Regions from separate parts of the Chitinophaga sp. HK235 genome, predicted to be linked through region 1. Evidence: riboswitches for the same ligand, from Rfam matches in the RefSeq annotation. Region 1 holds a riboswitch; the other holds the start of a gene.
The links. Region 1 has a riboswitch for cobalamin ahead of KD145_RS30590 (TonB-dependent siderophore receptor). Riboswitches for the same ligand answer to the same signal wherever they lie in the genome.

Region 1 (4,218 bases):
CGGCGGCCATCAACACAGCAATACCTGTAAAACGTAATAATTTTATCATGGGTTTATATGTTTACAGATAAGATGAATTTGAAATTTCTGCCGGGCATCGGGTAGTTGAGCACCACATCATAATACTGATTAAACAGGTTGTTGACCTGTGCGGTACAACGGAAGCCAGTCTTATTGAGCTTCCAGCTGCGGGTAAGCGTGATATCACTGGTATACCAGGGTTGCATGTAGTTATCCCTGATATTCTCCTTGCTGTCGTACCGTTCTCCGGTGTAGAGAAAACTATAGTTCAGGTCCCAGTCCCGGTAGCTGCCGCCCAGCACGAGGGAGCCGCTATGCCAGGGAATGTAGGGTATCTGATGACTATAAAAATTCTCTGTCCGACTGGTAAAATCCCTGGCATCCTGAAAGGTATAATTGACACGGGTGCTGAGCTGGCAGTCTTTCAGTACCTGCCAGACAGCTTTGGCTTTCACGTCTATGCCTTTTATTTTCACAAACCCCAGGTTCATCATCGTCCAGCGGAACTGGCTGGCCGCAGGCACAGCCACGATTTTGTTGGTAACCTCATTGTAATAGGCGTCTGTTTCTACACCCAGTTCCTGCAATATTTTTCCACTGAAAGTATGGTTCCAGGTAAGACCGGTATTGTATTGCGTGGCAAACTCGGGCTCCAGGTTGGAGTTACCGATATCTGTGTAATAGAGATCGTTGAAGGTAGGCATCCTGAAGATGCGTTTGTAAAACGACCTCCAGGTGATATTGGGTTTCGCAAAAGGTTGCCAGGAGACAAATACAGCAGGTGTAAGTTCCTGATGTGAAGGAGCTGCAGCATTTTTCTTCACTTCTTCATTCATGATGGTGTTGAGCAAACTGGCCTGCGCACTGAAACGGTTGAAATTCACCGAGGTGGCCAGGGCCACCAGTGTGGTAAAACGTTGAGGATAAGAGAAATTAGTCAGGTCGGCATTCAGCTTATTCCATTGAAAATCGCCGGACAGGCCCAGGTTCCACCAGCTGGTGAGCAGGTACTGATTGGCTACAGACACATATACTTCCTGCTGGCGGTAGCGGTTTTCGATATAACGCACAGTATCTGGTGCCAGATAATGCGTATAGTCGTAGGCGTATTTTCCGTTGAGCATAAGGCTGTACCGTTTGCTCAGGTCTTTACGCCAGGAAGACTGTACAAAAAAGTTGCGGTCCCATTGCCGGTCGACATGACCGAATACATTGTTGACTACAAAGCCCGGCAGGCCTCTTTCTGAATTATAGAAATAGATCCTGCTGTTCCATTCGCCGCCGTTGAGGATACCATGCAGCCCCCCTTCCACACGCAGCGCGTTGATATCACTGTTTTTGCGGATGGCGGTGGTATCATATCCTTTTTCTTTTTGATAGCGGAATTTGTATCGGCCGTTGGCATTGATCCATTCGGCATTGAAGGAAGCTGACACACGCTGGCTTATTTTTTCCTGCCAGAGGATGGAAGGGTTGATGAGGCCGAAAGAGCCGGTTTTAAAAGTACCTTTTATGTGACGTTGTTCACCGGCTTCGAAGCGGGGTTTGATGGAAGTGAGGTAGATGGACCCCGCAGAGCCATAGTCTTTTGCCGGCTGGAAGATGCTGCTTTTCTGACCATTGTACAGGGAGATCTCTTCCATGTTGTCCAGTGAGAACTTGCCCAGGTCTACCTGGCCGTTCTGTGCATTTCCTAATTCAATGCCATCGAAAAATACGCCGGTATGGTTGGTGCCCATACTGCGGACGTCTACCGTTTTCAGGCCGCCGATGCCGCCGTAGTCCTTTACCTGGATGCCGGAAAAGTAGCGCAGTGCATCTGCTACCGACTGGGTACCCAACCGCTGCAGCTCCTTGCCTTTCAGCTGCTGTCCCGGTGCGACTTCTTTATTACCGCGAGGAGCGCTGACAGACACCTCCCGCAGTTCGCGGGTTCTGGTACTATCGGTTTGTTGTGCTTGCAGCACAGCAGGCATTCCGGGCAACAGACACAGGAAAATCTTTACAAGAGCACCTCCCTGTTGGTAGATACGCATCATACTTCACCGTTTTGATAATTTCTTCAACGGCCTTCGTATCAGGAGTAAAATCAAGGTAAATTCCTTCAGGCAGTCAGCCTGCAACATGATTTACTTCCAAGCCTCATTCCACGAAGGCTTAAAAACAAATTGCATGGCAGGTATTCTGACTTATCTCTGCTCCGGGCGGCCTTCCCATTGATCATCAACAGTGGCCGGATAGATGCCCGGGCATTTGAGAGAATTACAGCAGCGGGACTGTCCGGGATTTACACCCGTGTTCCCTTTTAATTACCCTCATCCGCAACGGAGAGGAGTAAACCATTGCGCAGCGAAGGTAGCGGATTAATTTCTTTTCTTCAAAAAGTTGTCAGTGGTACCCTGACAGGAGTAGTTTGTTATCGATGGCGCATTTAATGAGCATGGCTGTATTACGGGCTTTGAATTTGCCCAGCAGGTTACGCCGGTGACTGTCCACTGTATCACTGCTGATAAAAAGTTTTTCGGCTATTTCGAGGTTGGTATGGCCGTTGGCAATCAGCCACAATACTTCTTTTTCTCTTTTGGTGATATTCAACTGTCTGGCTCTTGTCCTTCTGTCATCTGTCTGCAAAACATCTTCGAGTCCGGCTGACAGATAGGTATGCCCATTATGCACGTCACGGATGGCTTTCAACAGCTCTTCCTTATCGGCATTCTTCATCAGGCATCCACTGGCACCGCTTTCCATCATCTCATGGATACCGGGTCCATCTTTATGGTAGCTCAGTCCGAGCACCATTATCTCAGGATAGTTTCTTTTTATGACATGGCAGAGCGCTGCACCGGACATATCGGGCAAGAGGGTGTCCAGCAGAATAATATCAGCCCTATGGTGAACAAGAAAATTCAGGCACGCCTCCCCCGTTCTTGTTTCTCCCGTCAGTTCAATATCTCTTTCAAAACAGAGTAATGCGCGTAGACCTTCCAGTATCAATGGGTGATCATCAACACAATATAATCGGATCATGGTTATTTCATATTTGCTGTAACGTTGGCATGCTTTGGCATGGATTTCCGGGTGAACAGTTTTCGTGGATCAAATACTAACTGTAATATATAAAAAAAGCAAAATAAAAGCAAAATGAAACTTCCCGAAAGTTTATGAAATCAACAGACATTCATTCCAGCCTGTACTCATTTCCGGTTCCAGGAAGCCCAGCAGTGACAGTCCTACTCCTGCAATACCTTCCAGCACATTATACTCTTTAATATAATCAGGGTGAAGATAAAATTTGTACCCGGCAGGCCCATCCGTCCAGGTATTCATTTTGAGGGTTGTTTCCAGCCAGTTGAACGCGGCCTTTTCCAGGACCGGATCACCAGTGGCCAGGGCAGCCTGTTGCAATATATGCGCAATGCCTGCGCTGCCATGACATAAACAGGCATCATATACGGCTCCGTTTTTCTGATCACGGTAACAGGCAATATCATTCAGTACCGATAACGCTTCTTCATTGTAAGCCGGCTTCTGCAGACGCTTTCCGGCGCCCAGCAGCATTGTGGCGATACCCAGGTCGCCATAACACCAGCCCAAACGGCTATTTACATCGCCGCTGATCACGTTGGCGGCATTGGTTAAAGTAGGGTACAGTGACTTTCCCTTTCCTCCGGCTGCTTTCCGGTTACTCAGCACCCAGCGGGTAGCATCTTCTATCAGCCCATGGGTAACATCCCGGGCAATTCCTTTTTCGTATATCCGGCACAGTATGGCGATAATAGCAGGCACGCCATGCGACAGTCCGAGGTTATACAGGTTCTCCTCCTGATTGCGGTGGCTCTGAGAAGAAAACTGGTCTTTCCAGGCTATACCTGTAGGTAAACGGTGCGCCGACCCGGCCAGATGTCCCACCAGCTTTTCCAGATACTGCTGCGCTACTGCAGGCGGCCGCCCCAGGAAGTATAATGCCGTACCAACTCCTTCATGCAGGAAATCATTTTTACCAGCCAGCAGGGTTTCCTCCATAAAATCGCCCACTACCTCATCAATATCTGTAAAAGCATCCATCATATCATCTTCCTCAATAAAGCCCATATCCACCAGGTGCTGTATACACCAGGCAACACCGGCCACACCACCACAGAAAGATCCATTCAATGGCTGCTCAGACAAAGCCGTTATACTTTTTTGTACAATATC
Region 2 (4,218 bases), 120 kb from region 1:
AAACTGGTACAGCATATTGCGGGCAAAGTCAGTGGTGTCGGCCACTACCCGGATGCAGGGGCTGTTAAACTGCAGCAGCAGATAGAACAACGGGAAGAACTGACACCCGGTATGGTGATGGTGACCAACGGAGGCACAGAAGCTATTTACCTGGTGGCACAGGCTTTCAGCGGCGCAACCACGACGGTGGTGGTACCTTCCTTCGCGGAATATGCTGACGCCTGCAAACTCCATAAGCATGAACTGAGTTACTTTTTCTGGGAGAAGCTGGCGCCTGATACCCGGTTTATTACCGATCTGGTGTTTATCTGTAATCCCAACAATCCTACGGCCCAGGTGATGAGTGAAGAGGGAATGCTGCAGCTGATACAGTTCAATAACCGCACTATATTTATCATTGACGAAGCCTATATACAATTCACCCGTAATGCCATTACGTTGTTGCCTCGCCTGCATCAACTGTCTAATGTGCTGATTGTACGGTCGCTCACCAAAACCTGCTGCATCCCCGGGCTGCGCTTAGGATACCTGGCAGGACAAAAGCCGCTGCTGGACAAGGTAAGGGCGTTCAGAATGCCCTGGTCGGTCAACAGCCTGGCTTTGGAAGCCGGTTATTATATCATGGACCATCCGGAAGAATTTGAGCTGCCGCTGGACTCCTTGCTGGCAGATACTTACCAGCTCTGGGAAGGAGTACGGAAAATGCCTGAGTTCAAAGCGTATCCTACCCATACCCACTACTTCCTGTTTGAAACTCTCACGGGTACTGCGGCTGCCCTGAAACTATGGCTGGTCAATAACTACGGGATACTGATCCGGGATGCCTCCAATTTTTATGGCCTGGAACAGGGACACTGCCGCGTAGCATGCCGCAACGAGGAAGATAATCAGTTACTCATCACTGCCCTGCATCAATGGACGCTTTCGTAAAATTCGTATTACCCTTACTGTTAGGTTATCTGCTGGACCTGTTGCTGGGAGATCCCCGCAGCTGGCCACATCCCGTGAAGTTTTTTGGTCACCTGATCGGCTATACGGAACGGCTGCTGAACCGTGGCCATGGCCGTTTGTGGAAAGGGGCGCTGATGACGCTGGGCCTTTGTGCCGCTGTGTTTATCTGTTTTTATCTGGCGCAGCACTGGCTGGAACAATGGCCCTGGGCCTGGCTGGCCTTTACCACTGTTTTTGTGTTTTTTGCGCTGGCCAATAAAAGCCTGCTGCTGGAAGGAAGGGAGGTGTTTGATACGCTGCACCAGCAGGGCCTGGAGGCTGGCCGTAAACGGTTGTCCTGGATTGTTGGCCGTGATACCACAGCTTTATCACCTAACCAGATACGGGTGGCGGTAATGGAGTCTATGTCTGAAAACCTCAGTGATGGCGTGATTGCTCCGTTGTTTTATTATGCGCTGCTGGGCCTGCCGGGTATGATGTTATATAAGATGATCAATACCCTCGATTCGATGGTGGGTTATAAAAATGATCGTTACTATTATTTTGGAAGAGTGGCTGCCCGCCTGGATGATGTGGCCAATTTTATCCCGGCCAGGATTACGGCCTTGCTGATGGTGCTGGTGTCAGGTAGCCGCCGTGCGGCACAGTACATCATCCGTTTTGGCAGGTCACATGCCAGCCCCAATTCCGGTTATCCGGAGGCGGCCCTGGCAGGTATTCTCAACTGTCGTTTCGGAGGTCCCAATACCTACCACGGCAGGGTGGTGGAGAAACCTTATATCGGCGAACAACCCCGGGATATCGCTCATCACGAATTCAGCAAGGTGATGTACGTTAATCACGCAACCACGCTGGTGATGATATTTATTATTTTATTATTTTATTATTTGATTATTTAGGTAGTGGCCAAAACACAATCTTCGCTGCATTTCAAATAACTAAATCTCTAAATAAAAAAATCCGTAAATCTTTCCTATCTTCGCCGCCGTTACCAGGTGTGTAGCCTTTTCTGAGGTACACTTAAAAGGGAATCCGGTGTAAATCCGGAGCAGTACCCGCTGCTGTAAGTTCATCTATACGTTGCTGATAATATAGCCACTGTGTCAACGGGAAGGCGTCAGACAACAGAACAAGCCAGAAGACCTGCCAGGAAACATGTTCACGGTCTGCTTCCGGGATAGAAGCCAGGACAGTTTCCTTCATACTCCCCGTATGTAAGAATCTTCCCTGATATTCCTCCCCTCAGCTCGCCGCAATTTTATTTAACAGTTAACGGGCTTATTAACTTAATCCATGGGCAAAGATCTTCAAAAAGTTAAACGCATCGCGTTTATCTGCAACGGTAATTCCTGCCTCAAAAAAGGCGCGGAAGACACCACCCTGCAGCTCAGAGCTGCTATCTCAGACAACAACCTGCATGAGGAAGTGCATACCATCCGCACACGATGCACCGGTCAATGCGAACACGGACCGATTGTTTTTATCCATCCCGACGGGACCTGGTATAAGGAAATGTATCCGGAAAATACCAGTAATCTCGTTATCAGCCACTTCCTGAACGACAAACCGGTCAGCGAAGCTATCTTTTTTGGAGAAGAAACAACTATCCGTTAAGCTAACCCATTTTCATGCGAATTTTTTATACAGCTGTATTGTCTGCACTGGCATTGCCGGCATTGGCACAACACAAAAACACAGACACCCTTTCCCTCAAAATACTCAACCTTAAAGCGATCGACATCGCTGGCAGCACCGACAAAAGTGCGCACATGCTTTCCAAACTTGACCTGCAGCTGCAACCGATAAAATCGGCTCAGGACCTGCTTCGCACCGTACCGGGTCTTTTTATCGCGCAACATGCCGGCGGCGGAAAAGCCGAACAAATATTGGTACGGGGCATCGATAACGACCATGGCACCGATTTCGGTATATTCGTAGACGGTATACCTGTCAACCTCCCCAATCATGCCCACGGACAAGGATATGCCGATATGCACTTCCTGATCCCGGAAGTGATCGGCGGAGCCGCTTATTACAAAGGACCCTACGAGGCCTCCCAGGGCGACTTTACAAATGCAGGTGCTGCCGTGTATACTTCCCTGTTCAGACCCGATAATCAGTTCGTGAAACTGGAATACGGCCAGTTTAACACAGCCCGCGTTGCTACTATGCTCCGGCTGCTGGATAAACAACAGCAACCAGGCACCAGGGACCAGAACGCTTATATCGCTGCCGACTATACGTACACTGACAGCTACTTCGACAATTCACAACGCTTTAAACGAATGAACCTGTTAGGCAGATACAACATTGCCCTTAACAGTAACAATACCATTTCCCTGATTGCTTCGGGCTTTACGAGCAACTGGAATGCTTCCGGACAGGTACCGCTGCGCGCCCTTGAAGATGGCTCTCTTCGCCGCTTTGGCTCTATTGATCCCTCAGAAGGAGGAAAGACTACCCGTATCAATGCCAACCTGCTCTGGGATACCCGGCTCAGCGAGCGCTCTTCCCTGCGGCAACAGTTGTATTATGTAAGAAACCTGTTTGACCTCTGGTCCAACTTTACTTTTTATAAAGATGATAGGGAGAATGGAGATGAAATCAGACAATGGGAGAAACGTGACCTCTTCGGATATAAAAATACCTGGCGCCATGAAGGCCGCCTGGGAAAAGCAACCCTGCAATCAGAAATAGGGCTGGGAGCGAGGATAGACCTGGTAAGCCTGGGCCGCGATCATGTAAAGGAAAGAGATCTGCTGTCTCATGAGGATTCCTCCCGGGTGGCAGTGGCCAACTACTCCCTCTACTTCAGCGAAACGCTGCGCCTGGCCGGTGGATGGAGCTTCAACGTCGGGCTGCGTAACGATGTATTTACCTTTAATCTGCGCGACCGGATGGACCCTTCCAATAATGGCAATAGTGTGGCCTACCGGCTGAGTCCGAAGATTAACATTTATTACGATTTATCTCCTTCGCTGGCATTTTTCGCCAAAACCGGCATGGGCTTTCATTCCAACTATGCCAACGTGGCTATACGCAGCGGACAGGAGAGTGCTGTTCCCCGTTCTTATGGGGCCGACCTTGGCGCTAATTTCAAGTTAAACAGTAAATTGCTGCTGACCGCTACATGGTGGTGGTTGCAGAGTGATGCAGAATTCCGTTTCATCGCAGATGATGGCAGCTATGAAAACATTGGCCGTGCTACCCGTACCGGTGTAGATATAGCCTTGCGTTATCATATCTGGAAGCCATTATGGGCCGATG

Region 2: linked by a shared signal. The riboswitch ahead of KD145_RS31120 (ferredoxin) and the one ahead of KD145_RS30590 (TonB-dependent siderophore receptor) in region 1 are both predicted to bind cobalamin.

Annotation. Positions count from the first base shown of each region.
Region 1 covers NZ_CP073766.1:7,933,636-7,937,853, reverse strand. The annotation lists gene KD145_RS30595 (YncE family protein) at 1-49, opposite strand, end outside; gene KD145_RS30590 (TonB-dependent siderophore receptor) at 54-2,060, opposite strand; cobalamin riboswitch at 2,178-2,380, opposite strand; gene KD145_RS30585 (response regulator transcription factor) at 2,410-3,048, opposite strand; gene KD145_RS30580 (lanthionine synthetase C family protein) at 3,181-4,218, opposite strand, start outside.
Region 2 covers NZ_CP073766.1:8,056,351-8,060,568, forward strand. The annotation lists gene KD145_RS31110 (histidinol-phosphate transaminase) at 1-930, shown strand, start outside; gene cbiB (adenosylcobinamide-phosphate synthase CbiB) at 915-1,850, shown strand; cobalamin riboswitch at 1,928-2,117, shown strand; gene KD145_RS31120 (ferredoxin) at 2,245-2,565, shown strand; gene KD145_RS31125 (TonB-dependent receptor) at 2,580-4,218, shown strand, end outside.